3 regions of the Arthrobacter citreus genome follow, and region 2 is predicted to be linked to each of the others. Evidence: riboswitches for the same ligand, from Rfam matches in the RefSeq annotation. Region 2 holds a riboswitch; each other region holds the start of a gene.

Region 1 (4,538 bases), 1.1 Mb from region 2:
GGACTCCGGCACCGTTTCCGTGGACCAGGGACTGAAGATCGGTTACTTTTCGCAGTTCTCGGAGCTGAACGGTGAGTCCACCATCACCGAAGTGCTGGATGCCCTGTTCGTGGAAATCAAGGCCGTTGAAGCGGAGCTTGCCGCCATCGACGAGACTCTCGGAACCGACCCCGCCCCCAAGGTCATGGATAAGCTCATTGGCCGCCAGGCTGAACTGTTCGAGGCCATGGACCGCCTCGACGGATGGGACTATCCGCGCCGGATCGACGCCGCGCTGACCACTCTGGGGTTCAGCGACGCACACCGCACCTGCCCCATCGATGCCCTCTCCGGCGGCTGGCGCAACCGTGCGGCCCTGGCGAAAATCCTGCTCGAGGCACCGGATGTGCTGCTCCTGGATGAGCCCACCAACTATCTCGACGTTGCCGGCGTCGAGTGGCTGGAAGGCTGGTTCCGCGACTTCCGGGGCGCCGCCGTCATCGTCTCCCACGACCGGAAGTTCCTGGACGCCGTGGTCACCCGGATCATCGAGGTGGAGAACTACCACCTGCATGAATACCCCGGGAACTTTGCCGAATACGTGATCCAGAAGCAGTTCCGGCTCAAGGCGCTGGAGTCCCAGTTTGTGCATGAGTCCGAGCTGCTGGCCTTTGAGGCCGAGGGCATCTCGGACCGGCGTGAAGCCGCCAAGGCCGGCAGCGGAGCACTGGACGGCAAGCTCGCCAAGATCAAGAAGGCCCGTGCCCCGCGGCCCGTGGACCAGATCATCACCGAGATCTACGGCGGACTGCATGTGAAGGACAACCTGTGCCGGGTGGAGTCCCTGGAAAAGTCCTACGGGGACAAGACCCTGTTCAGCGGACTGAGCTTCGAGATCCGGCGCGGCGACCGCCTGGTGGTGCTCGGCTCCAACGGCAGCGGAAAAACCACACTGCTGCGGGTTCTGACCGGTGAGGAGAAGGCCGACGCCGGCAAGGTCGCCTGGGCGAACGGGGCCAGGATGGTCTCCTACAACCAGGTCCTGGCAGAGCTCGACGACGCCGACACCGTCACCCATGCGGTCAACGCCATGCCGAATTCCCTGGCCCTGACCGCCACTAAGAAATCGGTCAACCGGTTCCTGACCATGTTCCAGTTCTCCGAAGCGGACCTGAAGCAGAAGATCGGCAACCTGTCCGGCGGGCAGAAAGCGCGTGTGGCGATGGCCCAGTGCCTGCTCTCCGGCGCCTCGGTGCTGCTCCTCGATGAGCCCACCAATCACTTGGACCTCTCCAGCACGCAGGTGATGGAACGGGCGCTGCTGCATTTCCCCGGTGCCGTGGTGGTGGTCAGCCACGACCGGTTCTTCACCGACAAGATCGCCAACCGGCACCTGGTGTTTGGCGCAGACGGCGCCGCTCCCGGTGAGATCGACCTCAGGGTCGCGTAATACACCCGCCGGTCCGGCTGCAGTAGGCCCGGACCGGCGGCGTGCCGGCTCCGTTTTACCCCGTCCGGCGCCTTACGCAGTGTTACCTGCGTGTGCCGTCATATGGCCGCAACAGCGTCATATGACGGGGACTTACCCCACACGACGTCCTCTGCGCACAAACCTTCCTCCTGCCCTAGCATGGAGTCAGCAATCAAGAGTTCCAGCCATCGGCCCTGGCCGGCTGGACAGCAACCCTCTCGTCGTAGCGGGGTGCTCCAGGTGATGATTCGGCCGGCGGGCACCTGCCCGGCCCGGCAAGTACGGCGTCTCCGCTGCCCCGGCAGCGCCCCCGGGGCGCCATGACCCGTAGAGGCACGCCCGATGAATCGATGTCCCCGCTCCACCAGCTAGGTTTCGAACCAAGCCGTTAGGCTTCCCCTGCCCGGCTTCCCCTGCCCGGCTGCGATGTGCCCGGCCGCGATGCCCGGCCGCACACCTTCGCCACCGCCGTGCTTTTCCCTGCCCTGCGCTTTTCCCTGCCTGCGCCTTCCCCTACCCGTGCTTTGCCCTGCCCACGGGCCACCCGTCTCTGCCGGCCGGAATCTGCTTTCGGCCCCTCCCTCGAGAAAGTAGCGCCATGAAACTCACCCGCAAACATCCGGTGCCCGTCCGCGCTGTACCCCTGCTGATCCTGTCCGTGCTGACCGCGGTCCTCGCATCCGGCTGCAGCCAACCGGGCAACGCCTCCGAATCCAGCGACAAGCACGGTGGCGAGGTGGTCTACCTCGACGCCGAACTCTCCTCCAACACGCAGCTCCAGAGCAGCGGCACCTGGCAGGACAGCGCCTACATCCAGAACATCACGGACCGGTTGATCTACCGGGACCCCGAAACACTGGAGCTGAAACCGTGGATCGCCGAGGAATGGACCGTCAGCGATGACGGACTCACTTACACGTTCGTGATCCGGGAGGGCGTTACCTTCAGTAACGGCCAGGTCCTGGACGCCCAGGCGGTCAAGCGCAATCTGGACTGGCAGGCCGCGGGGGACAGCGAAAAGGGCATCCCGGCCAATAACTGGTTCCCCAAAGTGTCGGCGGTAACGGCCGACGACGCGTCCCGGACCGTTACGGTGCAGCTTACGGCCCCGCACGCCCCCTTCCTTAACGTGCTGTCATTCTGGCGGACCAGCCTGGTCGCTGATGAAACGATCAACGCACCGATTGAAGCCCAGTCCCAGTTGACCGGCATCATCGGCAGCGGCCCCTTCACTGTGGAATCCGAAAAGTACGGCGAGGAAATCGTCTTGGCCCGGCGGGACGGATATGCATGGGCCCCGCCCGGCCTGGAGAACCAGGGCGAGGCATATCTGGACCGCATCACCATCATTCCGGTGACCGAAGACAGCGTGCGGCTTGGCTCGCTGCGTGCCGGCGAGGCGGACCTGATCCGTTACATCCAGCCGAGCGAGGAGAAGACCCTGACCGCGGCCGGACTCGAAGTGGTCAGTGTTCAGGGCGTGGGCAACTCCAACGTCTGGGATCTGCGGCAGTCCGCGCCGTTCCTGGATGATGTGCGGGTGCGCCAGGCGCTCCAGCACGGAATCGACCGGGACCAGATCATTTCCGACCTCTATACGGAGAACTGGAACAAGGCCACCAGCATCCTCACTCCCGGGTCCCTGGGGTACAAGGACGAATCGGAAAAGCTGGCGTTTGACCCGGACAAATCCAACCAACTGCTGGACGACGCCGGCTGGACCGGACGGGATGCGGACGGGTTCCGCACCCGCGACGGAGAGAAGCTGCACATCCTCACCTACGTTGACGTTTACGACAGCACGTCCAAACCCCTGTTCCAGCTGATCCAGTGGCAACTCAAGCAATTGGGCGTCAACCTGGAGATTAAGGAAACGGACTACGCCAACTACTCCACCGTGCTGGCCGACCCGGCAGTGGGCGCACGCCGCAACGGCTGGCCGGAAGCGGATCCGATCCGACTCACCGTCAACTATTCCAGCGAGTACCTCAACGCCTTCAACCTGCAGCAGCCCGACGCCGTACTGGACGCCCTGCTGGCCGAGCAGCTGACGGCCACGGACACCGCTGTCCGCAGCGGGATCATCGGCAAAATCCAGGACCACATCATCGATTCCGCATATGCGCTGCCCATTCTCGATGACTCCCAGGTTTTCGCACTGCAGCCCACCCTCCACGGGTTGTCCTTCGGTGCGGAGGCGCGCCCGTCCTTTTACGAGACCTGGACGGAAACCAAATGAGGAACGTGTCCGGCCCCGCTTTCATCGCCGCCCGCATCGGGCAGTCTCTCCTAGTAGTCGCGCTGACCTACGTCTTCGTGTACTTCATCCTCTTCGCTCTGCCGGGCGACCCCATCGGCAGCCGCATCAACAACCCGCTGAACCCCATTCCGGAGGAACAGGCTGCTGCCATTACCGCCTACTACAACCTGGACCGGAGTGCGCTGGAACAGTTTTGGATTTCGGTGACCCGCCTGTTCCAGGGGGACCTGGGCTTCTCGCTCGCCACGGGCAGGCCGGTCGCGGATTTGATCACCCAGGGACTGGGCGAGACGGTGGCACTGGCCGCAGCGGCCCTGGTCCTTGCCCTGGCCCTCTCCCTCCTGATTGCCGCCACCGCCGTTCTGGCGCCATGGAAAGCGGTCCGCCGGCTGGCCGGCGCCTTCCCGGTGCTGTCCCTGTCCACGCCGAGCTTTCTGGCCGGCCTGCTGCTGCTGCAGGTGTTTGCCTATCAGCTCGGCTGGTTCTCCTCCATCCGCGATGAGGGCGCCAAGTCGCTGCTCCTGCCCGCGGTGACGCTGGCGTTCGGTGTCAGCGCACCCATCACCCAGGTGCTCATCCGCGGGCTGCGCAAAGCCTATGGCGATCCTTTCGTCACCGTCCTGCGCGCCAAAGGGGTGCCCGAGAGCCGGATCTTCAGTTCCCACGTTCTGCGCAATGCCTCGATTCCTGCGCTCACCCTGTTTGGGCTTACCGTCGGCGAACTGCTGGCCGGTTCAGTCATTGCCGAGGCCGTGTTCAACCGGTCGGGACTGGGCTTCGTGACGGAGCAGGCCGTCCGGGCCCAGGACGGCCCGGTGGTGCAGGCTG
Region 2 (4,538 bases):
GGTCAGGGAGTAGCCGACGTCGCCCTGCAGCAGGGCACCCAGCTGCGACAAATATTGGATCAGCAGCGGCTGGTCATAGCCGTACTGGGCTTTCATGGTGTCGATCGCAGCCTGGTCCACTGCGGAGTCGGAGGTCAGGAAGATGGTGACCGGATCGCTGGGCAGCAGCTGCACCGCCAGGAAAATCAGGGTGTAGGCGAGCCAGACCACCAGCAGGGCCTGCCCGAAGCGGTTCAGGAGATAGCGGGCCATGGTTAGCCGTCCGCTTTCCAGGCGCCCTGGAAGATAGGCGCCGTGCCGGAGGTGAAGTCGATGTGGGTGTTGCGGTGCGCGCCGTACACCTGGACCTCGTCCCAGAGCACCAGGGACAAGGCCTTGTCCACCACGAGTGCCTGCTGTTCCGCGGCCAGGACCTTGTCCCGTTCCGGTCCCGGGGCGGCGGCGCGCTCGGCGGCGAACAGGGCATTCAGTTCCGGGTCCGAGGTGTGCGTCATGGTGTTGTTGGCCGGTTCGAAGATGGGTCCCAGTCCGCCGTAGATGAACTGGCGGGTGCCGAAGAACTCCACCTTTGGGTCGGGCATCGCTGTGGTGAGGAAGGTGTTGTCTCCGGCGCGGTTGTTCAGCTGCACGCCGATCTCCCGCCACTGCTGCTCGACCAGTTCGAAGGCCGGTTTGATCACCACTGAGTTGTTGGAGCTGGTGACGGTGACCTCGAGTTTCTCGCCGTCCTTCTCCCGGATGCCGTCGCTGCCTTCCTTCCAGCCGGCGTCGTCCAGCAGCTGCCGTGCCTTCTCCGGGTTGTAGGCCAGGTCCGCGCTGAGGTCCACGAATCCCGGAGCCTGGTGGTTCAGGACGGACCCGGCCAGGGTGTAGCTGTCGGACAGCACCGTGTCTTTGATGGTCTGCCGGTCGATGCCGACCTGCAGGGCCTGCCGCACGGCCGGATCGGCCAGTTTTCCGCTGCCGGTCCGCACAGCAGCCATGTTTGCGGTGAGGTCCACGCCGTCGGCCGCCAGAACCTGGTTTCCGCTGGAAGCCAGCGCCGCCTCGTCCACCGGCTGCAGGCCGCGCACCAGGTCCACCTGTCCGGACTGTACGGCGCCGGCACGGTGGGCAACCTCGGGCAGGTACTTGATGACCACCTTGTCCAGGTGCGCCTCGCCCGGGTTCTCCGCTCCGTCCGGCGCCCACGCGTAGCCGTCCCGCTTGGCGAGCACGACTTCCTCATCGGGCTTTTCCGATTCGTAGACGAAAGGTCCGGAGCCCGCAATGGACGAGATGGCCGACTGCCCGGCCGCATCCTTCTGCAGCGTGGCCGGTGACACGAGTCCGGCGGTGACGGAGGAGGTGGCGCGCAGGAAGTTGGAGTTCGGGGCGCCCAGCGTGACCAGCACCTGATCCGAGCCGATCACTTCGCTGCTTTGGTAGCCGGCGAAGTCCACGTTCGGCTGGATCTGGGCGGCGGGAACACCCAGGCCGAAGCTGTCCAGGTTTGCTTTCACCGCGGCGGCGTCGAGCGGGGCGCCGTCGCTGAACGTGACGCCGGGGCGGATGGTGAAGGTGAATTCGGTGCTGTCGGCGTTGGCTGAGAAGGCCGAGGCGATCCACGGAACCAGCTCGCCCTTGTCCGGGTCGAAGTAGGTCAGCCGGTCCAGCACCGAGTTGAGCACATTGGACTTCTCGTAAAAACGCGCGGCCTGGGTCTGCCAGTTGTTGATCGGGGTGACCTCCGCGTACACCAGTGTGCCGCCGTCGACCGCTTCACCGGACGCAGCCGGGGAGGTGCCGCCGGCGTTCTGCGTGTTGGCCCCCGATCCGCAGCCGGCCAAAGCCAGCGCACCCACCACCAGCAGCGTTGATATCCGGACTGAGGCGCGGGAGGCAAGGGATGCGCGGTTCGCAAAGGTGCGGGGGAATCGGGCGGAGTCGAGCATGGGATCCTCTCGGGTCGCACCGAGGAACACGGTATTCGAGCACGCCGGAGCCGCCGCTGCACAGTGAGCTGCAGCCATGGCCCAACGGGGAAATGAGTCCATCGGTCCTGGCATGAGCACCGGCCCTCAAAAGGGTGGTTGCTGCGGCGTCAACGAGCCAGGTCTCTCAGCCGCTCTGGATGGTTTGGGTGTCCGTTGGTGAAAAGCGGACAGCACCATGGAAGCGCGGGGGATGGCGGTCCGGCAAGACAATGACGCAGCGTTTCCCTATGCGCCGGGGCATGACGTTTTACTTCGGAAATGTGTCGAGCACGGCGTCATAAACGTCAGCGGCTCGGCCGTGACGGTGCCCTTCCCAACCCCGGGCGGCCGGGCTTGGGGCGGCCGGGTTTCGCCACCGGGCGCTCGCCGGGTGAACGGTAACGAACCCGCCGGCGGGCGTCGCTGAGCAGTTTCACGCCGTCGACCATGGTCCCGCGCAGCTCCATGAGGGCGAACTGATAGCGTTCCGGCGCCCGTGAGGATTCCCGCAGGTAGCGGGTGCACGCGGCGGACATTCGCATCAGCACCTCGGTGTTGGCGGAGCCGCTGCGCAGGTGGGACAGCGTTTCGATGATTCTGTCCCTGGCATCCAGCACCGTGGCGCGGCAGCGTTCCTCGTCGCCGGCTCCGTCGATGAGCCGCGGTTCGATCGCGGCCAGCGGGCGCTTCAGGTGCAGGTCCGTGATGAGCGCGTTCAGGGCTGCGTTTTCATCCCGGCGGTCAATGCCGGCCCGGACACTCCAGCCTGCGGCTGCCCCGAGGATCAGTGACGCGACGGCAAAAAGGGAAACGGCCAGCCAGTCCATAAAGAACCTCCGGAAAGAGCGTTCTTTGACGGTACCCGGGAGCGTGAATACCGGGACAGGGCTGCGGCCTGTTCCGGGCCTGCCAACGGGCACTTCCGGCTACTCTCGGAGACATGGCAATCAGGGGGAACACCAAAACACTTAGTCTCACAGTCACGGCAAAGCGGGCACGTGCCCGCGGGGAGCTGCTGGTGCAGGCCCCCGCGGCCGCGCTTCCGCCGGCCGTGGAGCGCGCCGCGGCAGGACTGGACCGGATGACGCTGACCGGTTTATGGCAGGAACGGGCCGAGTTCTCGGCCGGAACCACGTGGAAGTCCTTCGGCCAGGATATTGTGCTCAGTTTTGAACCGGTGGACGCCGGGACCACCCGTGTGGTGGCCACCAGCACCCCGGTGGTCGCCACAACTTTGCTGGACTACGGACAAAGCAAAGCCGATCTGACACAGATTCTGGGCGCGGTGGCGGCTCAGCTCTAGGCGGTGTTCCGGCTGCGGACTGAAACTGTCCGCATCGCCGCTGCTTCCGGCCTTCCTTCTTGCCTAGCGTGGAGTTTCACGGTGGAGGAGAAGCTGATGGCGATGACAATAGAACTGGCCCGCGTGGTGCACAAAGAACGGTTGGCGGAAGCCGAAATACGGCGCAGGCGGGCTGAGGCCAGACGGCAGGCCAGGGAGCGAAGCGCCCCAGCTGATCCGGTCAGCATGCCCAAGGTGGAGTGGCCGGTTTTTTCGCTGAGGATTGGCCGGTTCCAATTGGTGGGTTTCCGGACGGTGCGGTTGTAAAAGGATTTCTTCGGAACTCTTTCCGGCCCCAATCCTGGATGAATTAGCGTTCCATTAATGGTGCACGTTTTTGTCAGAGAATCCTCTGTTACTCTATGGCTGATGCATTCGCATCTATTTCATGAGGGTATTTTCCTGGGGGACCCATGCTTTTTCGACGTACTTTTTCCGGCCCAATTTCAGCCAGCGGCGGGACGTCGGAACGGCGCCAACGGTCTCAAGGGTTGGCGGTCGCCGGCCTGACAGTGGCGGTCCTGGCTGTTACCGGGTGCGGGGCGGAGGACGCGCAGCCAGCCGCAAAGTCCTCCCCGACGCCGTCGGCAACCAGGAGTGCCACGCCCACCCCGACTCCATCGCCAACTTCCACAGTGGTTGCGGGCAAGTCCTGCGTCGGGGCCGGCACAACGGAAACCGTGAGGACCGCTGCGGGCCCCACCCCCACCCCCACGCCGTCGCCGGTGGTGCCAAAGACTGCCTCTGCTTCGGCCTCTGCCACGAGTACGCCGACGCCCACCTCGTCTGGGGTCTCCATCGCTTTCGTCTGCACCGAGGATGATGACGGCGCCCTGGTGTGGATGGACGAGGACAGCTCGAAAACGGTTCTGGCGAATCGTCAGGGGGCTGCAGACCAGAAGGCCGCAGATGAGTTGGCTGTGGCCCAGGCTGTCGAAGCGCAGCGAATTGCCGATGAGAATGCCGCGGCCGCAGCAGCCGCCGTGGAAGCGCAGCGCCTTGCCGATGAGCAGGCCGCGCAGGCGTACATTCCCCCTGCGCCGGTCCCGGCAGCACCCGCGCCTGCGCCCGTTGCGCCTGAGCCCGCCCCGGCCGACGTCTATTACCAGAACTGCGACGCTGTCCGTGCCGCGGGCGCTGCCCCCATATACGCGGGCCAGCCCGGATGGCAGCCGAAATTCGACCGTGACGGAGACGGCGTCGGCTGCGAATAGCAAAAGCGGATTACCGGGCTGCACGGG
Region 3 (4,538 bases), 1.5 Mb from region 2:
CCTGGTCCAGACTGCTGCCGAACAGGCGGCAAGGATCTTCACGGAACAGCCACCGGAGTACCTCGTTTTGGGCGGCGACCGGGCCCTGACCGAGCTGCTGGCGGGTGAACGCGTCTTTCAGCCGTTCAGCGGCCTGTCTCGGCTGCGTCCGCTGGACGTGCCGGATCCCAAGCTCGCCGTGCTGGCCAAGGCCGCGAAGGACGCGTCCTCGGTCTTTGTGCGGGTTACGGTTCCGTAGGCTTCCGGCGCCCCACGAGCCGGCGAACAATATCCGCCGCCGGTGCCTCCTCAGCGTTCCGGAAGCCGGTGCCGGCCCACAGGCTGACCCCGTCCGGGTTGCCTTCCGCTGCGGCTGCGGCGCGCAGCGGGCCGGTGATGTGGTTGACGTAGGGGTACGCATCCGGCGCATCCGGATAGGAGCGCATAAAAGCGTTGGTCAGTCCGCGCGCCGGCCGGCCGGAAAACGCGCGGGTCAGTGACGTTTCCCGCCAGCGGGACCCCTGCGCCGCTTCCCGCAGCGCCGCACGGTGCACCCGGCTGGTGCCGGCTTCGGAACTGAGCAGCAGCAGCGTTCCCACTTGGACGGCGGCAGCGCCGCTGGCCAGCGCCGCGGCTGCGTCCGCAGATGTGGTGATTCCGCCGGCTGCAAGGAGTGGAAGCCCGCAGGCTGCCTGGATCTCCTGCAGAAGTTCGTTCAGGGGCACTACGCCGGGGAGTTTGGCGCTGTCCAGTGTTCCGCGGTGTCCGCCGGCTTCCGGTCCCTGGACGCAGAGGGCCCCGGCTCCGGCTTCGGCTGCCGCCTGTGCCTCGTCCACGTCCGTCACGGTGACAATGGTGCAAACATCCCGGGCGGAAAACCCTGCCAGCACCGCCGGCTCCGGCAGTCCAAAGGTGAACGACACCACCGGCACGCGCTCCCCCAGTGCCAGCTCCAGCTTCTCCTGCCAGCCGTCGTCGTCCGCCGGGTCCGGCAGCCCGGGTTCCCGCCCCGTGCCGGCGGCCAGGACGTCACGGTAGGCAAGTGACGCAGCGAGCTTTCCTGCCTGCAGCTCTTCGCTCATCCCGGCGTAGGTGTTGGCGTGGTCGGGCACAAAAATGTTCAGGCCAAAAGGCCCGTCGGTCAGTTCCCGGGTCCGGGTGATCTGCTCGCGGACAGCGGCGGGGCTTTTGTACCCGCCCGCGAGGAAGCCCAGCCCGCCGGCATTACTGACCGCGGCGGCCAGCTCCGGCGTGGACGGTCCGCCGGCCATGGGGGCGCCGACGACGGGAAGCGGCAGGGAACGCAGGGTAAACATGCTTGGATCCGTGGGCCTAAAGGGTGACGGTGCCGTCAATGGAGGTGACCGTGGAGCCGCCCACCCAGATTTTGCCGTCGCGGGTAAAGACGCGGACCCGGCCGTCGCGCCGCACCGCGGTCCCCTGCGTGACGACGTAGCGTTCCGGCGCCAGATTCGCCCCGATCAGCCACTGCGCCAACCCGGCGTTCAGGCTCCCGGTGACCGGATCCTCGGTGATCCCGAGTCCGGGAACAAAAGCACGGACTTCGTAGTCGGTTTCAGCGTCCGCGGGCTGGGCGCCGATGACGCCAACGCGCAGGCTTCCCATGACCACCGGGTCCGGCTTCAGCGCAAGCACTGCCGCTGCATCGGGCAGCAGCAGCCCCAGCCAGCCGGGTCCGTTGTCGATCCAATTGGAGGCGAGAACCTGCGTGCGGTCCAGGTGAAGGGCCTTCAGCGCCTGGTCCAGCACCTCCTCTTCGAGCGGGCCCGAGCGCAGCAGCGGCGGAGCGGCGAAGGCCGCGATGCCCGCGTTGGCATGCAGCGTGACCAGGCCAATGCCGCACTCCTGCACGACGACGTCGGGATAGCGGCGCTTGTTCCCGGCCTCCAGCCACGCGTGGCATGTTCCCAGCGTGGGATGTCCGGCGAAGGGAATCTCACCGCCCGGGGTGAAGATGCGGACGCGGTAGTCCGCGCCGTCGCGGGTGGGCGGCAGCACGAACGTGGTTTCGGAGAGGTTGGTCCACCGCGCGAAGGACTCCATGTCCGCATCGGAAAGGCCCTCAGCTTCCAGCACCACGGCCAGGGGATTCCCCAAATACGGTTCACTGCCAAAAACGTCCACCTGTTTAAACCACCGCTGTTTCATGCCCAAACTCTATCCCCTTATTACCGGGAGTTTGAGGAGTTTTATGAAGCACAGTCGTCACAGGGGAAGTTTTATGAAGCCGAGTTTTACGAACTAAGGCATCTGTTTGCGCCCTGCGTCCGCCGCGCCTAGGTTGGGGAACAGAATCAAGAGTTCCAGCCACGGGCCCTGGCCGGCTGGACGGCAACCCTCTCGCCGTAGCGGGGTGCTCCAGGTGACGATTCGGCCGCCCGGCGAAACTTCCCGGCCGCGGCAAGTACCGTGCTGTTGCCGGCATGACCCCAGGGTTTACCGACACTGCGCTTCAAGGCAGAGGATTCTTCACCATGTCTCTTGTTTCAGCCATGTCTCTCGTTACTGACCTTCAGCCGGCAGCCCTGCGCCGCGCCTATTCACGTTTTCCCTCGGGAATTGCCGCGCTTTGTGCTGTGGTCAACGGAGAGCCGCAGGGAATTGTTGCCTCGTCCTTTACGGTGGGGGTTTCCATGGACCCGCCGCTGGTGATGTTCGCAGTGCAGAACACGTCCCGCACCTGGCCGGTGCTCCGGCCGGCGTCCCGCATTGGCGTATCCATCCTGGGCTCCGAACATGAGGGAATCTGCAAGCAGATCGCTTCCAAGACCGGCGACCGTTTTGCCGGATTGAATCTGCACACCGACGCGTCCGGCGCGCTGTTCCTGGACCGTGCCGCACTGTGGCTCGAATGCTCGGTGGAGAACGAGGTGCCCGCCGGTGACCACGCCGTGGTGCTGCTCCGCGTGCACGGCCATGCATCGCATGACGACGCCCATGAACCGCTGGTCTTCCACGGTTCGGCGTTCCGGCACCTCAGCGTTCCCGAGTTCGCCTGACATACTCTCGGCATGACGGTCTCCTTTCGCTGCACCACCGAAACTCCCCTGCCGCTAGCTCAGCTGTTTGACCGTGCCCGCAGCATTGACGCCCACACGGAGTCGATGGCTGCCTCCCGCGAACAAGCCGTTGGGGGTGTGACCTCAGGCCTAATCGAAGCGAGGGAAGAGGTGACGTGGCGGGCGTGGCACTTTGGCCTTCCGCTGCGCATGACCAGCAGGATCACGCGGATGGACCCGCCGTATTCCTTTGTGGACGAGCAGGTTAGGGGGCCGTTCAAGCACTTCCGGCACGTCCATGAGTTCAGTCATCATGACGGCGTCACCACCATGGTGGATGACATCCGGTTTGCCGCGCCCTGCGGCCCGCTGGGACGCCTGGTGGAGAAGCTTGTGCTGGCCAAATATCTGCGAAATCTCATCGAAACCCGGAACCGGCACCTCACCGGGGATTCGCACAGCACCGCCTGACCTCCGCCCGCAGAACGGCAAAAGGCCCGGCTGCTGCGCGCAACCGGGCCCTTCCATCACCAGAACTGGCTACAGACGCATCAGGCGTCCTTGACCGTGTCCTTCTTGGCGCCGTCGTTCTTGGAATCTTCCGCCGCGCCGTCCGCCTTCTTGGCTTCGGGCTTCTTGGCCTCGGGACGGAAGTCCACGCCGGCTTCCTTGCGCTGCTGGGCAGTGATCGGAGCCGGAGCAGCCGTCAGCGGGTCATAACCGTTGCCGGTCTTCGGGAAGGCAATGACGTCGCGGATGGACTCGGTGCCGGCCAGCAGGGCCACCACGCGGTCCCAGCCGAAGGCGATGCCGCCGTGCGGCGGAGCGCCGTACTTGAAGCCCTCGAGCAGGAAGCCGAACTTCTCCTGCGCGTCCTCCTGGGAGAGGCCCATGACCTTGAAGACACGTTCCTGCACGTCACGCTGGTGGATACGGATCGAGCCGCCGCCAATTTCGTTGCCGTTGCAGACAATGTCGTAGGCGTAGGCCAGGGCGGAGCCCGGGTCGGTGTCGAACGTGTCCATGAATTCAGGCTTGGGCGACGTGAAGGCGTGGTGGACAGCGGTCCACGCGCCGCCGCCCACGGCAACGTCACCGGCGGCAACGGCCTCGGAGGCCGGCTCGAACATGGGTGCGTCGACAACCCAGACAAAGGCCCAGTCGTTCGGGTCGATCAGGCCGGTGCGGTGGCCGATCTCGACCCGTGCTGCGCCGAGCAGGGCACGTGCCGTGGTGGTTTCACCGGCGGCGAAGAAGATGCAGTCGCCGGGCTTGGCGCCCACCTTGCCGGCGAGGTTCTCCCGCTCGAAGTCGGTGAGGTTCTTGGCCACGGGACCGGTCAAGGTGCCGTCTTCCTGGACCAGCACATAGGCCAGGCCGCGGGCGCCGCGCTGCTTGGCCCATTCCTGCCAGGCGTCCAGGGTGCGGCGGGGCTGCGAGGCTCCGCCGGGCATGACAACGGCGCCCACGTAGGGTGCCTGGAAGACGCGGAACGTCGTGTCCTTGAAGAAGTCGGTCAGCTCAGTCAGTTCCAGGCCG

Evidence for each region. Region 2 has a riboswitch for S-adenosylmethionine ahead of AAE021_RS11940 (ABC transporter substrate-binding protein). Riboswitches for the same ligand answer to the same signal wherever they lie in the genome.
Region 1: linked by a shared signal. The riboswitch ahead of AAE021_RS06715 (ABC transporter substrate-binding protein) and the one ahead of AAE021_RS11940 (ABC transporter substrate-binding protein) in region 2 are both predicted to bind S-adenosylmethionine.
Region 3: linked by a shared signal. The riboswitch ahead of AAE021_RS04805 (flavin reductase family protein) and the one ahead of AAE021_RS11940 (ABC transporter substrate-binding protein) in region 2 are both predicted to bind S-adenosylmethionine.

What each region holds. Positions count from the first base shown of each region.
Region 1 is NZ_CP151657.1:1,467,372-1,471,909, reverse strand. It holds gene AAE021_RS06720 (ABC-F family ATP-binding cassette domain-containing protein) at 1-1,429, shown strand, start outside; SAM riboswitch class IV at 1,621-1,738, shown strand; gene AAE021_RS06715 (ABC transporter substrate-binding protein) at 2,049-3,689, shown strand; gene AAE021_RS06710 (ABC transporter permease) at 3,686-4,538, shown strand, end outside.
Region 2 is NZ_CP151657.1:2,580,033-2,584,570, reverse strand. It holds gene AAE021_RS11945 (ABC transporter permease) at 1-252, opposite strand, end outside; gene AAE021_RS11940 (ABC transporter substrate-binding protein) at 255-1,934, opposite strand; SAM riboswitch class I at 2,030-2,120, opposite strand; gene AAE021_RS11935 (hypothetical protein) at 2,261-2,782, opposite strand; gene AAE021_RS11930 (hypothetical protein) at 2,896-3,258, shown strand; gene AAE021_RS11925 (hypothetical protein) at 3,782-4,096, opposite strand; gene AAE021_RS11920 (excalibur calcium-binding domain-containing protein) at 4,140-4,511, shown strand.
Region 3 is NZ_CP151657.1:1,032,105-1,036,642, reverse strand. It holds gene AAE021_RS04820 (acVLRF1 family peptidyl-tRNA hydrolase) at 1-238, shown strand, start outside; gene AAE021_RS04815 (nitronate monooxygenase) at 225-1,295, opposite strand; gene AAE021_RS04810 (PhzF family phenazine biosynthesis protein) at 1,312-2,148, opposite strand; SAM riboswitch class IV at 2,293-2,413, shown strand; gene AAE021_RS04805 (flavin reductase family protein) at 2,475-2,999, shown strand; gene AAE021_RS04800 (SRPBCC family protein) at 3,012-3,470, shown strand; gene aspS (aspartate--tRNA ligase) at 3,551-4,538, opposite strand, start outside.